2 regions of the Enterococcus sp. AAFC-DPL-6103 genome follow, and region 1 is predicted to be linked to the other one. Evidence: riboswitches for the same ligand, from Rfam matches in the RefSeq annotation. Region 1 holds a riboswitch; the other holds the start of a gene.
What was found. Region 1 has a riboswitch for FMN ahead of AC4BC3_RS01375 (bifunctional diaminohydroxyphosphoribosylaminopyrimidine deaminase/5-amino-6-(5-phosphoribosylamino)uracil reductase RibD). Riboswitches for the same ligand answer to the same signal wherever they lie in the genome.
Positions count from the first base shown of each region.

Region 2: another riboswitch for FMN. It lies ahead of AC4BC3_RS04620 (ECF transporter S component); the one in region 1 lies ahead of AC4BC3_RS01375 (bifunctional diaminohydroxyphosphoribosylaminopyrimidine deaminase/5-amino-6-(5-phosphoribosylamino)uracil reductase RibD).

Region 1 covers NZ_CM177102.1:268,153-280,609, reverse strand. The annotation lists gene AC4BC3_RS01410 (gluconokinase) at 46-1,431, opposite strand; gene AC4BC3_RS01405 (DUF2238 domain-containing protein) at 1,435-2,181, opposite strand; gene AC4BC3_RS01400 (hypothetical protein) at 2,286-2,642, shown strand; gene AC4BC3_RS01395 (ChbG/HpnK family deacetylase) at 2,670-3,449, opposite strand; gene AC4BC3_RS01390 (beta-glucoside-specific PTS transporter subunit IIABC) at 3,471-5,306, opposite strand; gene AC4BC3_RS01385 (PRD domain-containing protein) at 5,419-6,237, opposite strand; gene ribH (6,7-dimethyl-8-ribityllumazine synthase) at 6,560-6,994, opposite strand; partial or broken gene AC4BC3_RS01375 (bifunctional diaminohydroxyphosphoribosylaminopyrimidine deaminase/5-amino-6-(5-phosphoribosylamino)uracil reductase RibD) at 6,998-7,168, opposite strand; FMN riboswitch at 7,300-7,434, opposite strand; gene AC4BC3_RS01370 (PocR ligand-binding domain-containing protein) at 7,496-8,515, opposite strand; gene AC4BC3_RS01365 (glycerol dehydrogenase) at 8,687-9,823, shown strand; gene dhaM (dihydroxyacetone kinase phosphoryl donor subunit DhaM) at 9,840-10,238, shown strand; gene dhaK (dihydroxyacetone kinase subunit DhaK) at 10,240-11,229, shown strand; gene dhaL (dihydroxyacetone kinase subunit DhaL) at 11,263-11,865, shown strand; gene nagE (N-acetylglucosamine-specific PTS transporter subunit IIBC) at 12,139-12,457, opposite strand, start outside.
Region 2 covers NZ_CM177102.1:929,315-941,771, reverse strand. The annotation lists gene rpsA (30S ribosomal protein S1) at 1-751, opposite strand, end outside; gene cmk ((d)CMP kinase) at 902-1,579, opposite strand; gene AC4BC3_RS04655 (SAG1386/EF1546 family surface-associated protein) at 1,621-2,238, opposite strand; gene AC4BC3_RS04650 (RecQ family ATP-dependent DNA helicase) at 2,305-3,714, opposite strand; gene AC4BC3_RS04645 (helix-turn-helix domain-containing protein) at 3,698-4,732, opposite strand; gene AC4BC3_RS04640 (ferredoxin) at 4,764-4,985, shown strand; gene AC4BC3_RS04635 (alpha/beta hydrolase) at 5,182-5,922, opposite strand; gene AC4BC3_RS04630 (M20 family metallopeptidase) at 6,173-7,513, opposite strand; gene AC4BC3_RS04625 (YfcC family protein) at 7,644-9,164, opposite strand; gene AC4BC3_RS04620 (ECF transporter S component) at 9,555-10,160, opposite strand; FMN riboswitch at 10,284-10,409, opposite strand; gene AC4BC3_RS04615 (pseudouridine synthase) at 10,492-11,208, opposite strand; gene scpB (SMC-Scp complex subunit ScpB) at 11,208-11,783, opposite strand; gene AC4BC3_RS04605 (segregation/condensation protein A) at 11,767-12,457, opposite strand, start outside.

The DNA.
Region 1 (12,457 bases):
CAGAAATGATTCCTACGTTTTTACACACTGAACAACTTACACAATTCAATCAAAATAGGTCTGAAATATTTGTTGTAATTCTGCTTGTTTTTCTTGATCAGCTGACCATTTTTGCAGATTCGATGGCGACTGTTTCGGGACTATCTGATTAATTAACCCATACAGACCATAGATTGGTTCATTTTCACCAGCTAACCAACAATCAGCGCCTAAAATGTCTGCTGTTAACTGACATAAAACAGTAGACTCAAAAAATCCACCACTGATTGCTAAAGTACGTGGTTCTTTTACCATTTCATGAAGTCGCTTAATGTTGAACAGCAAACCTTCAATCACCGCACGAATCATCTCTGCTTTGTGATGATGGATCGTTAATCCTTTAAATTCTGCTTTTTGATTGGCTTTCCATAATGGTGCTCGTTCTCCATTGACATACGGAAAAAAACGTAGGCCCTTAGCACCAATTGATGATTGCGCTAAGTAGTCAGGAATTTTTTCATAAAACTGCATTGGCTCATCTGCAAAGATTTGGCTTGCCCATTCAAGTACTTTACCACCATTATTTGATGGCGCTCCAATCACATAAACATTTTCAGTCAAATAGTAACAAAAGTTTTGACGTTGCCAATCAAAAATCGGTGTATCAGTTATTTCTCGAACAGCAGCACTTGTACCAATAGTCAAACTTGCTGACAATCCATTAGCTAGGTAGCCACCATAAGCCGCTAAGCAACCGTCACTTGCTCCTGCAAAAACTTGTACACCAGGTAAAAAGTTAAACTTATCAGCTAATTCTCTTTTGATCAAAAATGGCGTTGTTGGCGCCACTAACTGCCCTAATTGTTCCTGACTGATGCCAAGATAAGCTAAAATTTCTGTATCCCATTGCTGCATAGCTAAGTTTAATAAACCTGTAGCAGATGCTGTAGACAAATCAATAGCTGAAATTCCAGTGAAAAATTCCATGAGCAATTCTTTTAGACCCAACCATTTCGTTTTTTCTGGGTACATTCGCCTTTTTTTAAAATAAAGGATTTTAGCAAAAGGTGTCATTTCATGGATCGGTGTCCCTGTTTTTTGATAAAAACGTTCGGCATTACTCGTCTGTTTGAATACTGTTATTTCCTCCATACTTTGGGTGTCAGACCAAATAAACACCTGCTCAAATTGTCCATCGACCACAGGCATGCAACTGTGCATCGCCACGCTAAAACTGATTTTCGTGACTCTCTTTCTTAATGAAGTAGGTAGCGTCTGTAATTCATTTTGGATAAGTGCTAAAATTTCAGAAGCTTTCTGATAACGAACCCCCCCAGCCTCATTGTAAGTTTCCAATGGAACGCGATGATAAAAAATAGTTTCCCCTTCAGCGATTGCGCCAAATTTGATTGCAGTGGTCCCAATGTCGACACCTAAAAATATATCCGTCATTTTTTAGTCTTCCTTCTTATTTCTATCTAAATTAGTTTCCTCAGCTTTTTCATTTACACGTGAAAGATTATTTAATCTTTTTTCTTGATGTTTTAAATGAATATATCCCCAACTAACGACGATTAATGCACCAAGCATATTTACGATACAATCCTTCATTGTATCGATCAGCGCCTCGTGTCCACTTAAGACTTTACCTTCTCCTGTCATAAATTTTTGCATATTCGTTCCCAACAAATGATCTGCTAGAAATTCATATACTTCCCAAAATAGCCCAACCGTTGTTGCAAAACAAAAAGCAAACAAACTAATAAAAAATGGACTCAGCTGTAAGGTTATGCGCTGACTTCGATTTAGGTATGCGACAATAATAAACCCTAAGGCTCCTAACATCGCCGCACTAAAGCCATGTAAGATCATGTCCCAAAACGGTATTTTGTAATAAAAGTTTCGTACTTCTCCCAAATAAATGGCGCAAAATAAAAAGAGGAAGAAAAGGATCTCCATCGTATCAGGAATCTCAATATCAAACTTTTGTTCTACTTGTTTTGGTAAAAATATGATAATCATTCCTGCGACACATTGTAAAATCATCAACACATAATCACTTTTGACGTGTTCGTGCTCCGTTGTTGACGTTCCAGATGGTGTTTGAATCATCATGACTACCGCATATATAGTAGAAATCGCTAGTAAAATAAAAACTAAATAAAAAATTACCTTTTTCTTGTCTAACCACTTTTTCTTCATAACAAGCTCCTTTGCTCATCTAATTCTTCCAATGAGTCTTTTCCCTTATAAACATGATACAATAAGTGCATAGAAAATAGGAAATAACTAAGAGGTGGCGTCTAGTGAATAGTGAAAAATCATATACTCAGATCAAACAACTTATTGAACAAGAAACAAATCAAGCAGGTAAAAGTTTCACTGTTGGAAAGTTCACAGGCATTGGCTGGTTATTTCTCCAATATTCACCAGATGATCCAGTTTCACCGTTGATTGCAGTCAAGCAATACGCCAAAACTGTTAATATTTATGTACCTATCGCCGAAAATGAACCGCCTTTAGTTGAACAATATGCCCGCATCTTTGGCAAAAGCAATTTGGGTAAAACGTGTATTCGTATTTCCTCCTTAACACCCACACGTTTAGATGCGCTAAAAACATTAGTCCAAAAAATCAAAAAAGAAGCGGAACAAAGCGCGTAACTGCGCTTTGTTCCGCTTCTTCTTTTATTATTTTAAACTGGCGAAATCAACAACTTGATAGCCTTTTGTTTCAAACCATTTTTTTAACGCAGAAGAAGTCAAAGTTTCTAAGTCTTGACAACGCGGCAAGGTTAATGTGCTGTGGTCTAACACGTATTGATCTAGGAAACCAGGGTGAAGATGTAACTCAATGACTGTTTCTTCTGGCAACGTTTCGTAACCAAACGCATCGTCTGTAAAGTCACTCAGCTTCGTTCCACGATTGAGAACTGACATTAACTTTCCGAAATCAGGAATTTCTGCCACTCGAAAAGGTAATTCTTTTGGTGGTTGGTAGCCATAAAATAAATTAGCATGGATGCCATACTTTTCAGCTAATTCAAATAAAGCTTGACCAACTGCTTGGTCCCCAACGGAATGTGTTTCCATGTGTACTGGAAATTCACCAAGTAATTCTTTAAAACATAAAATTTGTGCTTCCATTTCTTGTTTGATTTCATGATAGTCAAATGTCAATGTCCCACCATTTTTGTAATGACTAGAAGAGAGAAACATACCGTTTTCATCCACTAAACTAGGAATTTTTTTCGCATCCGTCACTGGTTTCCCTAAAGTAAAATTGATATGCAGATTGATTTCCACTGTTGGATCAGTTGCTTGAATCAATGATGCTCCGGCTTTTGCTTCAGGCATATTCACCATTAACGAGGTACTTTTCACGATTCCTTCTCGCACACTTTTTGCAATGCCAAAATTAATAGCTTCTGACATCCCTAAGTCATCTGCATTTAAAATAAATTTTCTCATCATTCAGCCTTCCTTTTTCACTTATTTCGTTTGAATCAGATGATTTTTATCGGTTAATGAAATCTTGACTTCTGGATAATCAAGCGTATTTGTCAAAACGACTGCTGTTGTCGTATCGTAGTCAGTCAGTTGACTGAAATCGACTTGTCCAATGACTTGTCCTGCAGTTACTCGATCACCTTGCTTGACTTGCCAAGAAAAACCTTTCCCATTTAATTCTACTGTATTCAAACCAATATGGATCAACAATTGCTTGCCATCATCAGCAGTAAATCCTATCGCATGTTTTGTTTGAGCAATTAGTTCCACGATGCCGTTAACAGGTGCATATACAGTGCCATCACTTGGTTTGATTGCAAATCCTTCTCCCATGCTTTTTGAAGAAAATACCGGATCATTGATTTCTGAAATTGGTAAATACTCTCCATTTAAAGGAGCTACTACTAAGTCTGCTTCACCTAAGCCAGTAGAGACAACTGGTTCTGCGGGAATGTTTTTCTTTTCTTCATTAGTTGTTTTCATTTGCTTACGCATCCACCAAGCAGTGGCAATTAGCGCTACGAAAAACGACACGCCATTCGCTAACAGTTGTGCACTAAAATTATTTCCTGGTCCTACAAACATTGAGAATGTAAAAATATTAGCTACTGGTGTAAATGAATAGGCTTTAGTTTCAAAAAATCCACTGATTGCTCCACCAAGTGCTGCAGAAATCGAACCAATGATGAAGGGCATTTTATACTTCAAGTTAATCCCATAGATAGCAGGCTCTGTGATTCCAAAAAATCCTGATAATGAGGCAGATGCAGCAATTTCTTTATCTTTTCCTTTTCTCAAAAACAACCAAGCACCCACTACCGCACCAAATTGACCAAATACACCATTTGATCCAATCGGTAAAATCGTATCTGCACCAGTGTTTTGAATATTGATTAAAGCAATCGGTAAGATTCCCCAATGTAAACCAACCATTACTAATAATTGGAATAAACCACCTAATAAAGCACCAGCTAAAATCGGACTAAACGCATACATGCTGAAGTATGCTGTCCCAATCAGATTTGCGATCCCATTTCCTAGCGGGCCAATCAAAGCAAACACCGCAATCCCAGTGATGATAATTGTAAAAAAAGGAACAAATACGGTATGAGTAACTTTAGGCAACACTTTTTTAACGCCACGTTCAATGTAACTTTGCGCCCAAATCGCTAGGATTGTTGGCACTACAGCACCACCATAAGTTTTGAAACTAATCGTTAATCCTAACAAAGAGGCACTATCTAAAATACTAGCATCAGTCAATGGATAGATCATTGCCGCTGCTATTGCCAACGCAATAAATTGATTTGTCTTAAATCGATTCGCTGCTGTTACTGCAATAAACAAGGGTAACAATGTAAAGATACCAGAGGCTAAGATACTCAATAATTGATATAATCCACTATCTACCGGCAAAATGTTGTACATAGAAAGTGGAATCAAAAACCCTTTTAAAATCCCCGCTGCTGCCAGCACTCCGATATAAGGAGTAAAAATAGCTGAAATTGTCGCAAATAATTCATCGTACCATTTTTGTTTCTCTTTTGGTTCATCTCCTTGTTCTTCTGCATCTTCTGGTAATAGTTTAACTAATTCATCAAAGACATCCACCACGTCACTACCAATCACTACTTGATGTTGCCCACCAGATTCCACGTATTGAATCACGCCGGGTACTTCTTTGATTTCTTCTTTCTCAACTTTTTGTCCATTATTTAAATAAAAACGCAGGCGTGTTGCGCAGTGTGTTAATGACGAAACATTTTCTTTTCCTCCCACTGCTTCTAAAATTGCTTGTGCTCTTTGTCGATCATCCATTTCTTTTTCCTCCTTGAAAATTGTTCGTAAAAAACAAAAAACCAAAAAAACTAGCCCTCTTCAATCAAAAGAGAGTCGTTTTTTTGGTTATGCCTGGTCGAACCAGTTACACTCAAATTTCACTTATTTTTTTAATGTGGATCAGCAGATAAAGCAAATCTTCTTCGTCCAACGTCCAACCGTAAGACTCTTGTAAGTAATGCTCGATTTTCTTGACACACTGCGCTTCTTGTACATATTGTGCTCGCAGTGTTTGATACAATTCATTTTTTCGATACTCAGTTGTCTCATGATTAAGCTTTCGAGCAATAAAATATTTAAGATGTGTCACAAAACGCAAATAATAAAACGAATCTTCTGGGAACTCTTTATGGAAATGATACGTAATAATATTGTTCACATCACTGATAATTTTAATGTAAGGATCCACTTTTTCACGTTCACCAAGACTTGCTTGACTATTGATAAAATGTAAGGCATAGGCGTGTGCTTCTTGTCTCGGTATTTCTTTACCTGTTTCTTCAGCCAAGTAGTTCACCGCCCAATTACCCAATTCAAATTCTTTTGGGAAAAATTTTTCGATCTCAATTCGAAACGGTGCGCTCAAAGAAATTCCTTGATCCAAACGCTGCAACATATAGTTGGTGTGATCTGCAACATTTAAAAACAAAAGATCTGTCGTTGGTAACTGGAGTTCTTGCTCAGCTTTTTTGACAATTTGATGAGCGTAATTCATGACTTCTAACGGAAATTGAGCCAAATTGATTCCCTTTAGATTTGAGTCATTTAGTTGATACACTTTTTCGACTTCATCTTCTGCAATCGTTTTGGGAAATTTTCCAAAGCCAATTCCTACTTCTGCAACAATGACTTCTTTGCCATCTTTCATCGCTAATGCAAAATTGTTATTGATACTCTTGATGATCTCCAACTCGCCACCCCCAATCTAAGACAATAAAAAAGCCAACATTAATAAACTGCTTCCACAGTCTATTACATGCTGGTTGATGCCTGGTCGGACCAGTAACACGCCTTTTATGTGAACATCATAACGGTATCTACCACAAAAGTCAACAACAAATGTAACCGTTTTTTATTTTTTATTACAATCGTTATTAAAATCAGCCATTTATTAGCAAGAATCACAGAACTTAAAAAAAATGAACCTTCTACCCGATTGTGTAATGGTAGAAAATGCAACTTCTAGTTTTTCTAATTTTTTAAGGAAGCAAATGGGCAAAGTACTACTGTACTCAGTTATTAGTGAGTTGTTGTGTGAAAAATCCTTGAGCCACACTCGCACCATTGTTTCCAGCTTTCGTCTCTGAGCGTTCAATTGCTTGTTCAATCGTTTCTGTTGTTAGCACGCCAAACATGACTAGCGTTTCCGAGGCTAAACCAACTTGAGCCACACCTTTTGCTTTTGCCACTTCGTTACTAACCAATTCATAATGCGTCGTTGCTCCACGAATCACTGCACCAAGAGTCAGTACGTCATCATATTGTTTCATTGCCAAGATTTTCTTGGTCATAAACAAGATCTCAAATGCTCCAGGAATCCAATAAACATCAATATCCTCTTCGTTCACACCGTGACGGAGTAAGTTATCGACTGCTCCACTTAATAGTTTTGATGTAATACATTCGTTAACTCGTACAATGACAATCCCAATTTTTTCGTATGTCATAAAAGTTTTCTTTAAATAATCAATTGCTGCTTTTTCTGCATGTGCATTGCCATATGCTAAATGTGCGCCGACCGCTAGGACTTGATCGTCTTTCGCAATGACTGCACCGACTAAAGGGTTCGTAAATGTTTTTCCACGTCCTTTTTCTGCTGCTAGAATCGTTTGTTTCATCAATCGTTCATCCAATTGAAATCCTCCTTTTCAAACAAAAAAGCCTCGTGTAATTACACGAGACCAATAGTCAAAATAAACTCAAAGAAGTACGACAAAAATAGAGACACTCTTCCCGTCGTTTGTTTCGATAAGTTTTTCTTCTCCCATCCAGACTTTAACTGTCGGTTCTAGTTTTCACTAGATCAACCGCAACTATTGCGGGTCACGGACTTCAAATTAGCCTTGTCACCGTCGGTCGGGAATTACACCCTACCCCGAAGAAACATATTCAATTAACGAAAAAAGAATGTCAACGGCTTTTTTCTTGCACTTGATTGGCAACTTGCTTCAAGTCATCGGAGAACGTTTGTGTCGCTTCCGGTAATTCAATGGTGTAATTCCCTTGATTTTTTTGAATGAACGAACAAAGTAACTAGCTTCAACATAACCTAATTGATCACTAATCTCACTGATTGTTAAATCTGTGGTCTTCAATAATTGTTCCGCCCAATAAATTTTTAATTTAGCATACATCTGACTGAAAGGTTCTCCAAATTCTTCTTTCAATTGCCGACTTAAATAGCTTGGACTCAAATTCGTCACAGTGGCTAACATATTTAAATCGACATGACTTCCTTTATTGGCAAAAATCAAATCAATTGCCGGTTGGAGCATTTTATTTTTGGCTAGATAACTATCTTTTTCTGCCGCTAGTTGGTTTTCCAATAAAGAGTGACGAATATCTGCTTGCACTGTTTTTAAATCAACTGATTGATCTGGTACTTCTGCTTTTTTGGAAATACGGAGTGTCTGCTTATACGCTTTAATCAAATAATCTTTTTTGATTGCTTCTGTTACGATGTATTCACTTAAACTTTCTAACATTGTCGCGTTTTTTTGTAAATCATCCAGCGTAAATTTCGGGTATTGTTCAAATAATTCGTGGTGCTCGTCTTTAAATGCTTCTAGTCTTTTTTGATTTTCTACTTGCAATACTTGTTCTAGCTTTTCTTGCCCATCTACAAGCAGAACTTCTCCGGCCATGATTGCACCAACATATTGATTATCAACCATGATTGGAATTGCCATATCAACAATATTAAAATGACAACGGTAAATAAACGGCTCTCCTGTTCGAACGGCTTCCAGGCCTCCTCTTGAATCACATTTTTCACAATACACAGCCAATTCAGGATGATTGCGTACAAACTGACAAAAGGGTTGGACTTGGCTATGTTTCGTAATTGGTCTACCTCGATAATCAACTAAAATAATAGCCAAATGAGTAGCAAGAGCTAGACTTTCTTGAACTTTTTCCCATTTATCTAGATCTAAAACTTGTTCGATATCAAATAAAGTTGTGCCCATTTCTTCACCTCTAGTTAGTAGTATAGGAGTATTTTGCTAAAATGACAAAATACTCCTGTTTCGCAAAATAATTCAACACATTCTCAAAAGAAAACGACGTCAAAACTCAATGATTCTTTGATGATAACGCTTTATGCTATAATAGTAAACGATAACAAGGAGGAACTACTGATGAGAAAAGCACTAATTTTACCAACTAAATATGTACAAGGTGAAGATGAATTACTGAACTTAGGTTACTTCGTATCGACTTTTGGCTCTTCTGCATTACTGATTGCAAATCCAGCTGATGTGGCTCGTATTCGACCACAACTTAATGCTACCGCAGAAAAATTTGGCGTATCATTTATTGAAGGCGGTTTCAGTGGTGAAGTCACTCGAGCAGAAACAAAACGATTGCAAGAAGTAGCTAAAGAACAACACACTGACTGCATTATTGGTTTAGGTGGCGGAAAAGCGATTGATGCTTCAAAAGTGGTCGCTGAGGGTGAAAAACTAATTATTGTTCCAACGATTGCAGCGCAAGATGCACCAACCTCTCACTCGGCTGTTTTGTACCATGAAGACGGTTCATTTGACGACTATGCTTATTTTAAACAAAGTCCAAGCGTTGTCTTAGTGGATACAAAAGTGGTCGCAAAAGCACCTACTCGTTTCTTAGTTGCTGGTATGGGTGATGCACTGTCCACTTATTTTGAAGCACGTGCAACACATCATTCTTATTCCCGCGTTAATGCAAGTTTGCCAATGGGCTCAAGAGAAGGATTAACTCCTCCTGCTAGTGGTACTTATGCTGCCTTAGCAATGGCAAAATTATGTTGGGAACACCTACAAGAAGACGGCTTGAACGCAAAAATTGCTTGCGATGCAAATTTAGTGACTGAATCATTGAGTAAAATTGTCGAAACAAATATTTTGTTATCTGGTTTAGGATTTGAAAGTGGCGGTTTAGCTGCAGCTCATGCCATTCATAACGGAATGACCGTTTTACCTGGTGCACATAGCTACCTTCATGGTGAAAAAGTAGCTTTTGCAACATTAACTCAGTTAGTTCTGGAAGATGCAAAAACAGAAGAAATGAATGCCGTCATGGATTTTATGGCTTCTGTTGGGTTACCATTGACGCTAGCTGATTTAGGTGTGGATCACATTACTTATGAAGAAGCACTTGAAGTAGCAAAAATCGCTTGTATTCCTGAAGAATCCATTCATTCAATGCCGTTCCCAATTGTTGTCGAAGATGTTGCAAATGCTCTAATCGTCGCTGATCGAATTGGACAAACCTACAAAGATAGAATGCGTAACTAAAAAGGAGTTTTTTAGAATGAAAAAAAGTATCTTACTCGTTTCTCATAGTCAAATGATTACAGATGGGCTCAAAGAAATGATTGAGCAAATGGGCAAAAGTGAGAATGTCGTACTCTTTTCTCTAGGTGGAACTTCTGATGGAGAATTAGGTAGCGATCCAACCAAAATTGTAGATGCAGTCAATGAAGCAACTGATAGCGATATCTTTTTTGTCTTCGCTGATCTTGGCAGCGCGGTCTTAAGTGCTGAGCTTGCTTATGATTTATTAGAACCAGAGCTACAAGAAAAATATGTTCTAGTAGACGCTCCTTTAGTTGAAGGAGCATTCGCAGCTGGAATCACAGCAAGTGTTTCTGATGATCCCGACCATATTGTCAATGAAGCAAAACAAGCAGCACAGAAAGGTTGGAACTAAAATGAAAAAAATCATTAATGAACCACAAAATATTATTGAAGAAATGCTTGAAGGAATGGTAAAAAGTTATTCGACACTTGTTCATCGAGTCGATGATTCCAGAGTCATTGCTAAGAATCAAACAGATAATGTGCAAGTCGGATTAGTTTCTGGTGGCGGAAGCGGGCATGAACCTGCACACGCTGGTTTTGTCGGTGATGGAATGTTAAGTGCAGCTGTTCTAGGTGATGTCTTCACTTCTCCTACACCAGATCAAATCGAACGTGCTATCGAAGCAACCAATCAGGGAAAAGGTGTTTTATTAATCGTTAAAAATTATACTGGTGACATCTTGAACTTTGAAATGGCAAAAGATTTAGCCGAAATGAACGACATTCCAACAGAAATCGTTGTTGTTGACGACGATATTGCTGTAGAAGACAGCACTTATACTGCTGGAAAACGAGGTGTTGCCGGAACCGTCCTTGTTCATAAAATCTTAGGTGATGCCGCACGAAACGGTGCTTCTCTAGCAGAACTAAAAGAGTTAGGTGAAAAAGTTGTCCAATCAACCAAAACGATTGGTGTTGCTTTGTCGGCTGCAACTGTTCCTGAAGTTGGAAAACCTGGTTTTACTTTAGCGGAAGATGAAATCGAATTTGGCGTTGGTATCCATGGGGAACCAGGCTACCGTCGTGAAAAATTACAACCTTCAAAAAAATTAGCACAAGAATTAGTTGAAAAATTAGTTCAGGCTTATCCAGAAACACCTAAAAAAGTTGGTGTCTTAGTCAACGGTATGGGTGGCACCCCTTTAATGGAACAGTTTGTCTTTATCAATGATGTATTAACTTTACTTGCGGATAAAGAGATTGACGTTGATTTCCACAAAGTTGGAAACTATATGACCTCTATTGACATGCAAGGTCTTTCTCTAACACTGATTGATTTGACAACACCAGCTTGGGTGGAAGCTTTAACAAGTCCAGTTGCAACCATCTCATGGGGCTAACTTAAAAGAATGATTGACAAAAGGAGAATAACAATGGATTTGACAGTTGAAAAAGTACAAGCATGGTTGAATGATTTTTCTCAAGAAATCGAACAAAACAAACACATGCTTAGTGAATTAGATACACCAATTGGTGATGGCGATCACGGAAATAATATGGCTCGTGGCATGACAGCTTATCAAGAAGCATTTGTTGCACAACAACCAAAAACCATTACTGATACGTTTAAAATCTTAGCTATGTCTTTGATTTCAAAAGTAGGTGGAGCTTCCGGTCCATTATATGGTACGGCATTCATGAATTTTGCTAAAGCAACAAAAGAAGTTACTGCCATTACAAATGAAGAACAGTTAGGTGAACTTATACAAGAAGGGTTGAATGGGATCCAACTACGTGGAAAAGCCAATGTAGATGATAAAACAATGGTTGATGTTTGGGCTCCTGTAGCTGAAATACTCAAAAAAAATCAACTTCTAACTGCAGAAGAAATCACAGCTGCCAAAGAACATACAAAAGATTTGCAAGCCAAAAAAGGACGCGCTTCTTACCTTGGTGAACGTTCGATTGGCCATATTGATCCGGGAGCTGCTTCCAGCGCCATTTTGTTCCAAACTTTATTACCTTATCTTAACTAGAAAGAAGCAACTGATTCCACGCGCAGGACGCGTGGTTTTTTTGTTTCAATCGCTTTAGCGATTGAAACCGACTAAAGTCATTAGAAAGAGGCAAAGACAATCAAATTGATTGCCTTTGCCTCTTAGTATATTCTTTGTATTTTTTATTGTTAGAATAAATAGTTTAACGCTACTACTATTGAATAATATGCCCACTTTTCATAAAAATATGGAAACATTTTTTAGAAAATCATTTCTTTTTGCTCGGAGCTGGTCGTTTGGTGCCAAAACTTATTACTTACTCGTGACTGTCCCAATAATTTCATTCACTTCACCCTCTTGACCAGTTGTTACTGAAAACGTATCGATGCTATCTGGATTTGTGAAGACAACGATCATGTCAGCTTCTTTACCGTTTGCCTTCAAACTTGCTAGATCGACTTTTGCAAGCATTTGTCCTCGCCCGACTTGTTGACCTTCTTTAACAAAGACAGTGAATGGTTCACCATTTAATTGAACGGTATCGATTCCCATATGAACTAATACTTCAATCCCAGAGTCAGTTACTAAACCAATTGCATGTTTAGTAGGAAAAACACTTGTAACTTTCCCA
Region 2 (12,457 bases), 660 kb from region 1:
CAACAGCTAATGCATCACTTGGTTTTGCTACGTGACCATGAGAAATTTCTGAAACATGAACAAGTCCGTCAATTCCACCTAAGTCAACAAAAGCACCAAAGTCAGTCAAACGTGCAACACGTCCTTCAATGACATCTCCTTCATGAATAGCAGTTAATACTTCTTTTTTCTTTTCTTCTTTTTCAGATTCAACCACTGCTTTATGAGAAAGAATCAAACGATTTTCTGATGGTTCGATTTCAATAATCTTGAAGCTCAACGTTTGCCCTTTATACTCTGAAAAATCAGCTACAAAGTGATCTTCAACCATTGATGCAGGTACAAATCCACGTACGCCAACATCAACAACTAAACCACCTTTAACTACGTTTGTTACTGGTGCTTCGATAATTTTACCAGCTTGGAAATCTTTTTCGATATCTTCCCAAACTTTTTTTGCATCTAAACGGCGTTTGGATAATAAATAACTTCCGTTTTCTTTATCTTTACCAATTGTACTAATAACAACTAAGTCTAAAAGATCGCCAACATGAACAAGCTCATCAATGTCATCTACAGGTAATGTCGATAATTCTTTTGCTGGAACGACACCTTCAACGCCAGCACCTTCAATTCCAACAATTACTTGTTTGTCTTCAATAGCTAAAACTTCACCTTTAACTACATCGCCAACACTAACTTCTTGGACGCTCTTCATTGCATCTTCCATTGACTGATTGCTATCTGCTTGATTTTGATCAAATTCTGTCATAACACTTGTCCTCCTAACCAACATTATGCCGTAAGTACGGTATTAATTTAAGTTTAATTGATTCTTAAAAAAAAATAAAGCGATTTCGCCCGGTTTATTTGAAAATTCTCAACTTTCCGCTTATTTCATCGTTTTTTTTTCAACCAAGCCTTATAATTGATAGCCTTTTTCGGAAACAACTTCTTTAATCATTGCTACCACTTCTAAAATAGATTTTCCCGTTGTATCAATTCGTACGGCATCTTCTGCTTGTTTCAACGGAGAAATTTCACGTGTCGAATCATAATGATCACGTTCTTGAATTTCTTTTGTTAGGGTTTCTAAATCAGTTGGGATCCCTTTTTCTTGGTTTTCTTTGTAACGGCGTTGTGCCCGTTCAGAAACACTTGCTACTAAAAAGATTTTGATCTCTGCATGCGGTAGAACGGCTGTTCCAATATCACGTCCATCCATTACCACGCCACCATCTTCACCAATTTGCTGTTGAATAGCAACAAGCTCTTCTCGGACTTTTCCATGTGCTGAAACTTCTGAAACAGCTTTTGTCACATCAGGCTGACGAATTTCAGCTGTCACATCTTGTCCTGAAACAAACACATGCTGGCCATCTGCTTTTTGTTGGAAAGAAATTGGATTTTCTTTAATCAAAGTAACTAACCCAACTTCGTCAGCAAAAGAAATTTGATGCTTGATTGCCAGATAGGTCACTGCTCGATACATAGCTCCTGTGTCGGTGTAAATATACTGAAAATCTTTCGCTAAAATTTTTGCTACAGTACTTTTGCCAGAAGAAGCCGGCCCATCAATTGCAATACTAATCTTTGTCATAAAAACGCTCCTCAAAAAAAAGCCGCAAAATGCGGCTCACATTATTTCACTCGTAATTCCTGTCCAGGATATAACATATAACTGTTGGGGTCCATTCCATTTAATTGGAACAATTGATCAATCGTGATTCCAGCACGCTCAGCTACTTGTTTTGGTCCTTCACCCGCTTGAACAACTGTCGTTGAACCAGCCACTGCTTCTGTTGATGAAGAAGGTGTTGTTTCTGTTTCTTGTGTGACTGTTTCACTTGAAGCTGGTGGTGTAACTGGTGCAACTGAACTTGAAGTTTCTGGTTCAATAATACTTGATTCTACAGTTTCAGAACTTTGAACTGTTGCAGTAGTTGAAGAGACAGTTGTTGACTCTTCTTTTGAACTCATGGTTGAACTTTCCACGATTGATGAAGTTGTCGATGTTGAAGTCGAACTTGCTGCATTATTACTTGAACCATTTCTAATCCAGAAGTAAGCTCCTGCAGGGATTGCGATACAAAGTACTAATAAAAACAAAAAGATTGATAAGAAAACAGTATTTCCTTTCTTTTGTTGTCTTTGAGAGCTTCTTGAAGAATTTTCATCTTCAGTATCATAAATCGGTTGCTCCCACGGTTCTTGTGTTTCGTTATTTTCTGATGATTGATGTCTATCTTTTCTGCTCACCTTTGCTACCTCCTAATTTCTTTCGTGAGTATTATACCATAGGAAAATGGGCCATGCCGAAAAAAATTATCCCTCTACGTTTTTTTTAAATAAATTTAGTAAAATCTCTTCCCAGTTATTCTCAAAATGACTTGTTCTTACTTTTGTTTCTGCTGGAAGAAACCATGTTGCTTCGTCAAAATCACAACAATTTTTGGGTTTTGCTGTTAATTTTTCGCCAAAATAATTCAGAATAAATTCTCTGCGACAAGTAGATGCATGGATATATCGTAACATTTGATATAAACGAAACTGTTTCTCTTTTTCTTGAAGCTTTAATTTTTCCATCCATCGATCCGGTTGATTTGTTTTTTTGACAATTTCTAACCATTTTTGTTGGAGTTCATCAAAGGGGCGTTCTGGCTCCTGCGCATGTGCTAAGTAAACTTCAAATCCCTGACGTTGCTCTTTCGCTAATTGATTAAAAAAATGATGTATCGCTTCATCTCCTGTTTGGTACAACAAAATGGCCGTACTTGGCTTCTGATCACGTCCGGCACGTCCGATTTCCTGCACATAATTTTCCAGACTATCTGGTAAATCATAATGGATAACATAACGAATATCCGCTTTGTCTACCCCCATGCCAAATGCGTTTGTTGCAATTAAAAATTGCAATTGATTTTGAGAAAATTGTTGCTGTAATTGGCGTCTTTGGCTCGCATCTAGACCACCATGATAATAGCCAATAGCGAAGCGACCACGTAATTCTGCATATAAACGCTCCACCTCTTTTTTCGTTGCACAGTAAATGATGGTCGCACCCTTTATTTCTTTCATAATCGCTTCTAGCTCTTCCGTCTTTTGAGTCGTTTCTCTTACAAATAAAGCTATATTTTCTCGATTCACTGAATGCTTAACGATTTTTGGTTTGTTTGTAAATAACACGGTCTCGATATCTCGTTGGACTGCATTTGTTGCTGTAGCTGTAAGTGCCAAGGTCACTGGAATCGCCAATTGGGTTCTTACTTCGCCCAAACGTTGATATTCTGGGCGAAAATCGACACCCCATTGTGAAACACAATGTGCCTCGTCAACTACGAAAAGTCCGATTTTTTGCTTTTTTAATTGGGTTAACATTTCTGATTGCAATAACATTTCCGGACTTAAGAATAAAAATTTATATTGAGATAAATGCTCCATAACATATTTACGTTCTGGAAAGGTCAATAAACTATTAAAGGCAACAACTCTTTTTTCGCCCATTTTTTGTAACTGCATAACCTGATCTTCCATTAGTGATAGCAATGGTGAAACCACAACGACCAAACCTTCTGATAGATAACCTGTTAACTGATAACATAAACTTTTACCATTTCCCGTTGGCAGCACAGCTAATACGTTGTCTTTGTTCAGCAATGTTTGAATAATTTCCTCTTGACCTGGGCGAAAAGTTGAAAAACCAAAATAACGTTTTAACTCAGCTGTTAAATTCATCTTTTCGTCCTCCTTTTAAAGCTCGTATTTGGTAAAAACGAAATTCACCATAATCAAGTGTACCCGTTTTGTTTAATTCTTGATAACGCCAAGTTTGGACAGGTGTCGCTTGACTCGCTAATAATTGGTTGGTCTCTTTCGAAATCAGCTGATCAAATGGAAAATCGTCTAAAAACAATGCCCATTCAACTAAGTGATCCGTTATTGTCCCTTTTTTCAAATGACGGTATGTCATGATTTCAGAGAGAGAATGCCCTTGAAGAAAAAGTTGTCGCGTGACTAGCATACTTTGATTGTAATTTTGTTCCAAAATAGGTAACAATAACTGACTGAATAAAAAATCTGGAAACCGTTGCAATTGGTTGAAAAAAGCGTGAACAGCTTGTGCCTGTTGCAAATAGACTGTCGTTTCATCCTCACTCGTCTCAATTAGTTGATAGGGCAGTAACCCGATTTGTTCATAACCAGAAAACTGATTGGCTAATAAATTAGCTTGTTCCTTCGTTAATTTGCCTAAACAAGTCGATAATTCGTGATAAATTGTATCAGCTAGCTGTTCTTTTGAATAGCCACTATGGACTAACCACGTTTTGATTTTAGTAGTATAAAATGGGCTGGTTTCTGCTGGTAAATATTCTGACTGATGCGCATTTAAATAAGAAACGACTTGAATAGCGAATTTTACCAATCGCCATGCCTCTTCCCAATTTCTACCATAGAGATCAAAATGTAAATCAGGATACAAGACATTCAATTTTTTTTGACGTTCTCTCCCTTTTGACGTCAAGAAAACTTCATTTTCTTCAATCTGAATCAAACCTGATTTTTCTAACTCAGTTAATCGTTCTTGATAGGTTTTCTGAGTTAGTTCTGGTAAACTATTGTGTGCCGGCAACAATTGGTTTAAGAATCCAAAAATCAATACGGAAGTTGTTTTTTTACCTGTCAATAATTGATAAAAAGAACTGATCCTCAACTTGTTTCTTGAGGGAAATAAAGATAGAATAAATAAAAGCATAGCAATTCTCCTTAAGTTAGGATGGTTAAACATGTCATTATTATGTAAACTTGTACCCGAACGTTGTATCGCTTGCGGCCTGTGTCAAATTGAGGCTCCTGATATTTTTGATTACGATGAAGAAGGAATCGTGCTCTTTGCACAAGAACCAGAAGCACATCAACAATTCGTCACCAAAGCAGAAACTGAGTATGTAAAGAAAGCCTATCAGAAGTGTCCCGTTCGAGCAATACTCTTGGAAGAACAAAAATAATTTATCATTCCTTCGACAAATCAATTATGAATTTTATAGAAGAATTTGTCTATCAAGATAGAACGAGCAAAAATTTTGCTCAAAAATAAACGTGAGTCCAGTCAGAAACTTCTCAAAAAAGTTAGCTCAGTTGCTACTTTTTCAAACTGTTTCGCTAGGCTCACGTTTTTATTTACTAATGATCGAAAGTAACGAACTACCAACCATTTTGCTTTAACCAGTTTTCAATCGTATTCACAAGGACGATCTGCTGGTCTTCATTCGTAATTTCGGCTTGTCCATCCTTTTTCTGTTCACCATACGAACCAAACCCACTATGATTTCCGCCATTAATCACCACGTACTTTGTTTGCGTAGGCAAATATTGTTTAGCATCTTCATATGCTTCCTGATTTAATACTTGATCTTTTGATGCAGTAATTGAAAGTACCGGAATTTTTGACTGAGATAATGTCCCATTTTTGTCAGGATAACTCGCTAAGAAAAAGATACCTTTATTCTTATCTGTCACATTTTGAGAAACATAACGACTACTCATTACTCCACCAAGCGAATGACCGCCAAAAACAAAGGTACGATCTGGAAAATCTTTAATCACTTTTTCTGCGCGATTTTTATCTAGTACCGCTAGATTAAGTGGCATTTTGACGATTGCCACGTCATAGCCAGTTTCAGAAAGTTTGCTTGCCCAAACGCTGTAACTTGTTGGCTCAACTAAAGCACCTGGGTAAAAAATAATGATTGGGTGTTGTTTTGCAAGTTTCTTTTTTGGACTTTCAAATAAAAGGTATTCCTTGTTATCAATTGCTTTTTTACTGGATGTTAATGCAGTTTGGCTTGGTTCATAAGTATTTTCTTTTAAATAATAATAGCTTCCAACACCAATCAAACTTAAAACAATCAGTATACCTAAGAATATTTTTCCTAATTTTTTCAAGCTACCATCCTCCTTTAATCCTCTTTTAGCTTATTATACGTGTATTTCAAAAAAATGACGAAAATAATTTCTTAATTATTCCAAACAAATAAAAAAGGAGATGTGATAAGATCTTATCACATCTCCTTTTTGAATAACTAGTGTTCAATAAGTCATTCCTTTAAAATAAGCACAAATCACTCAAAAATTCGAAAATAATTTCTAATCATTTTTCTTATTTTTTGAGTAAAATGCTTCTCTCACAAATAGCTTATTTCGCACACAAGCGATAAACAGCTTCAGCATAAATTTCCATAGCTTTATACATGCTACTTAATTCCCAACGTTCATTTGCTTGATGCATGAAATCTGGTGTATCTGGGAACATTGCGCCAAATGCCACACATTGATTCATTGTACGAGCAAAAGTTGCTCCACCTGATACAAATGGTTCAGTCATGTCACCAGTGATATCACGGTAAGTTTGCAAAAGATTTTTTACTAATTCGCTATCTAGTGGCACGTATAAAGAATCTAAGAAATCAAAATCTTCATAAGTTAATTCATATTTCTTCACTGTTTCAGCTAATTTTGCTACCAGATCATCTTTTTTGAATGTTACAGGAATACGCATATCCACACCAATTTTTGTTTGTTCTGGTGTGATTTCTAAGCTAGCAAAGTTCATTGTTAATTCGCCAGATTGCTCATCTTTCGTTTTTCCAACAACATGTTCACCAGTTGCATTTTCTTTCACCAATTTGCCTAAGAAATCAATTGGTGCAAAATCGAAGACTTCAGCTAAAGCCATAGACAAACGTGAAATTGCATTCACGCCTTCTGGTGCGTCCTTCGCATGGATACTTTTTCCAAGAACAATAATTGAATCACCATGATCTTCAAAATCAAAACCAAGTTTATTCAATGCTTCTTTCACTTCTTCTAATTTTTCACCAGAATATGGAGCCGCATCAGGAACTACGTTTAGTGCGCCACCTGCTTTCACAGAAAAATCAGTAGTGCCAGGACCAGTTAGATAAGCTTGTAATAATCCTTTTTCAGCGTAAATCAATGGGAATTCAGCATCTGGTGCAAAACCTTGTGTGATTCCTTCTTCTTTTTCGTTGTATTTATCTAAACAGCGCCATAAGTTTTCTTCATCTGTCCCAAAAATAAAACGAATTCGTGTTTTAAATTCAATACCAGCATCCATCAATGATTTGACAGCATACATTGCAGCGATTGATGGTCCTTTATCATCTTGTGATCCACGTCCAATCAACCAACCATCTTTTACAGTTGGATCAAACGGTTTTGTATCCCAATTTTTTTCATCACCAGCAGGAACAACATCCATGTGACACAAAATACCAAACAATTCATCACCAGAACCAACTTCTGAATAACCATAATAGCCTTCTGGGTCTTTGAATGTGCGGAATCCTAATTCTTCGCTGATTGCTAACACTTTGTCTAATGCTTCAACAACTTTTGTCCCGAAAGGATGTCCTTTCCCAGTATCCTCTTCATCTAATACAGAAGGGATTCTGATTAGTTCATTAAGTGATTGTAACGCTTGTTCATGATGTTCTTTTGTAACAAATTGTTTCATTACACTTACCTCCTAATAAGATAAAAGACCCGATAGTTTGCCTACCGAGTCTTCTTAAAGCCAACTCAGTTAGCTTTGTTTACTTTATTATTCAATGATAGATGTTTCCAATCATTTTGTCTAGGCAAAACTAAATCATTGCTGCAACGCCGAGAATCACACAGATAGCTACGAATAAAATAGCAATTAGTTTACCAGTAAATTTCCACCAAACTGAGATGTCAAAACGAGCAATCGCAACAGCCCCCATAACAATAGCAGAAGTTGGAGTAATCAAGTTAACCAATCCAGAAGCAGATTGATAAGCAGTGATAACTAAGTCTTTACCTACACCAGCAAATTCACCCATAGGTCCCATAATCCCCATTGTAGCCGCAGCCAAGCCTGATGTTGATGGAATCAAGAATGACATTGGGATATAGAAGATGAACGTGATAATGATGAACACGCTTGAAGATAATGTGCTCAACCCTTGTTCTCCCCAGTGTAAAATAGTATCTGTAATCAAACCATTGTTCATAACAACTTGAATACCACGAGCAACAGCAACAACGATTGCTACACCAATCAAGTCTGATGCACCAGCTAAGAATTCTGAAATGAATTCAGATTCTTTCATACCGTATGTGAATGCAACAACGATCGCCATAACTAGGAATAACATAGTGATTTCTGGGAAGTACCAGTCACCAAGTGGTAACATATCAATCCCTAATACTGTACCAATTACAGGAAGACCTGTTAGCCAGTTTGTTAATGATTCAAAAATAGTAAAGTTTTCATTCAATGTTGTCCAAGGAATCAAGCTGATGATCATGATACCAAAAGTAATAAAGAATAAAATGTTAACAGATTTTTGTTTGCTTGTAATTGTTTCTTGACGCCCAATCGATTCGATATCGAAGTGTTTCATGTCTTCTTGTCGTTGGTTATAAACCAAAGACTTGGTTGGATCTTTTTCGATTTTTGAAGCATAACGATAAACATAAATGATTGAAATACCTAATAAGATCACAAACATTAAGAAACGTAAGCCAATTCCTTCACCCATAGAGATACCAACAGCTTGTGATGCTACCCCAGTGGCAAACGGATTAACTGTTGAAGCCAAACAACCTACTTGCGAACCAACTAAAACGATTGCAACGGCTACTACAGTATCAAAACCAACAGCCATCATAACTGGAATTAGTAACGCATAGAAAGGAATTGTTTCTTCGGCCATTCCGTAAGTTGAACCACCTAAAGCGAATAAAATCATTAAAACAGGAATCAACATTTTTTCTTTGCCTTTAAATTTCTTAACGACAGAAGCGATTCCGGCATCTAATGCACCCGTTTTATTGATAATTCCTAAAAATCCACCCACGATCAAGATAAAGAATGAAATCGGAATAGCTGCTGGTGTCGCACTTGTTAACTCACCCGCTTCAACCCCCAACATCCCATTGATTGGTGCCATAAAAATATCCCAAAGACCTTGTGGATTTTGTTTTACTCGTTGATACGATCCAGCGATGATATTGCCTGCATCATCTACACTATAGTGACCAGCTGGAATGAACCAAGTAAGGACAGCGATAATTGCAATGATAATGAATAAGACCGTATACGCTGACGGCATCTGAAATTTTTTCTTTTTTTGTTCCATTTTCTTCTTCCTTTCCCTTTTTCATTTTTAGAATCAAGTAATATTGGTTCCATCGTTATTTTATCAAAAAGAGCGGCAGAACAAAAATAATATCTCGAATAAATGATACTTTTTGTTCAAAAATCCATTAATAGTGACGACTCATTGCCTCCTTTCATCTAAGATACTTCTTTCAAAGTAATTGTAGCCTGTCTCTTTGTTTTGTAAACAAACCTATTCGTCATTCAAAAAGAGAAGAATCTCACATTCATTTATTACAAATTCATGTTTATACATAAAAAAATAAAATACTCAATAACAACTAATAAAACGTTTACATTTGCGGTTTTATTGCATTTTTTTTCAAAAAAAAAGGACCAAAAAATTACTGGCCCTTTTGAATATTCATTTTTAAATCGTATGTCTTTGTTCTAAAGCATGTTGTTTACGACTCAACCAAGGTAATAGCTTAGCATGTAAAACTAAGAAAGCAGCACTAACGATGAATCCTTTGATTAAATTAAATGGAACAATCCCGATCAACACATAATTTACTAGTGGCATACCTAGCATTTGATTTGCATTCAATCCAAAGAACATCAGATATAATGGTGTAATAACAAAATAGTTTGCGACACTCATAAAAAGCGTCATTGCTAAAGTTCCGGAAACAACGCCCAGAATTTTATTTCTATTTGCATGTTTTTTAATTTTTTTGAAGAAGTAGAAAATTGGTAACGTGAAAATAGTCGTTGCCAAGAAACTTGCAGCATCCCCAACTAGATTGTCTGGTGAAAATCCTGTTGTCACCAGATGTAACAGCGAGCGTAAGAAAGCCGTAGCTACACCAGCTACAGGGCCAAATAAAAACATACTAATCAAGACAGGTATATCACTGAAATCAATTTTTAAAAAACTAAATGCCGGCATAATTGGGAAAGCAATAAATTGCAAAACTAACCCGATTGCAGCGAACATCGCTACCATAACCATTTTTTGTACCCGTGTGTTCTTCATTTGAAATCCTCCTGTTAGGACTCCTCTTCAGCGAACTATCCAACTAATTTTTCAAACAAAAAAACTCTACTTTCGCAGGGAAAATAGAGTTAGAGTTATCTGATAAATGATTAGTCAAATAAGCTCTATCTTCTTTATCCAGACTATACTGTCGGTACCGGAATTTCACCGATTCAGCTATTTCCTAAAGAAATAGGTCGTGGACTATAACCACCGGTCGGGAATTGCACCCTGCCCCTGAAGACGAACCTTTTATATTATTTTGTTTACACTTACATTATACATAGCCTTGAAAAAAATGCAACATTTATCTCTTACAAAAAGTAAGCTATCATTTTGAATGATTTAGTAACGTACTGATTTCTTTTTTATTTAGCTCACGATATTCTCCCGGACGTAACCCTTGAAGAGTCAAATCCCCATATCTTTCTCGTTTTAGTTTTTGCACGGGTAAACCAACTGCCTGTAACATGTTTTTTACTTGATGATTACGCCCTTCATGAATTGTTAACTCAACAATACTATGGTTCGTTTTAGGGTCCACTGATAAGATTTGAACTTTAGCAGGTGCCGTTTTTCGTCCTTCTAATTTAATACCTTTCGTTAAAGGAGATAATACTGATTTTGTAGCAATCCCTTTTACTTTTGCCACATACACTTTATCAACCTCATGCTTTGGATGCGTCAAACGTTGTGCAAATTCGCCGTCATTTGTTAATAGTAAAATACCAGATGTATCATAATCTAAGCGCCCGACAGGGTAAATTCGTTCTTTTACCATCGGCAATAAATCTGTAACCACTTTTCGGTTTTTATCATCTGATACTGCAGAAATAACTCCTTTAGGCTTATAAAGTAAATAATACCCATATTCTTCTTGATAAATAGGTACTTCGTCTACTTCGACAACATCGTGTTTACCCACTTTTACACCTAATTCTCTCACAACTGTGCCATTGACTTTTACACGACCAGCCAAAATAAATTCTTCTGCTTTTCTTCGAGAAGTAATTCCGGCGTGTGCAATTACTTTTTGCAATCTTTCCATTACTTTTGTTCTCCTTCGCTCACTCCATCAAAAAACAAATCCAATGATGCATCATCTTTTAACGCATTTTCTAGTTCTTGTGTGTCTGGTAACTCTGTTAAGTCTTTTAAACCAAAATAATCAAGGAAATAACCTGTCGTTCCATACAAAATTGGACGACCTGGTCCTTCCACGCGTCCTTTTTCTTCAATTAATTTATGAGCAACCAATCGCTGAACGGGACCAGAAGCTTGGACACCTCTGATTTGTTCGATTTCTGTACGTGTAATTGGTTGTTTGTAAGCAATAATTGCTAACGTTTCTACTGCTGCTTGTGATAACGTATTTGATGAACCTTGTGCATATTTTTTTAAAAGTGGTGCTAATTCTTTTTTTGTTGTTAAGACGAAATGGTCTTCTGTTTCGAAAATGTGTAACGCTGAATCAAGAGTCGCCTGATATTTTTTTTCTAAGGCCACAATCAGTTCAGATAATTCCTGTTTATCAATATTCAATAAATAACTTAACTCGTCACTGCCAATTCCTGCTTCACCGGCAACGAAAAGGATAGCTTCTAGTTCACTTAATTTTGTCATTCGTTGTATCTCCTACTACTGGATAAAGCATGATTGAATCATAATTTTCTGCCTGTTCAGCAAAAATCTGCCCATTTTTCATCAGTTCAAGTAATGCCATGAAGGTCGTCACAACTTCTGCTTTTGTTGGGGCTTCAAAAAATGATTCAAATGTACAGCCTGATTGACTGTTTACTAACTTTTCCTTAATAAAACTCATACGTTCTTCGATTGTCGTATCATCTGGGGCAATCGTTTTTTCCACTTTTTGTGAAAATTTTTTCCGTTCTAAAATAGCCTGCATGGCTCGAAATAAATCGACTTTTTTTACTTGCCCACGTTTGAGAGGCAATTCTTTTTCTGCCAAGTCTTCTACCATAGTTGGTTCTTTCGAATAATATAAACTGCGTTCCTCAGCTTTTTCAATCAACTTTTCCGCTGCGTACTTATATTTTCGATATTCTAAAAGTTGTGTGACCAATTCGTCACGTGGATCTTCTTCCCATATCAGATCATCTTCAATTGCTAACTCCTGAACGGGCAGTAATGTTTTACTTTTGATTGCCATTAGTGTGGCTGCCATTACCAAATATTCTCCAGCTAACGCTAGCTCCATCGTTTTCATCGTGTGAATATAGTTCATGTACTGCTCCGTAATCGTCGCAATTGGAATATCGTAAATATCAATTTCCATT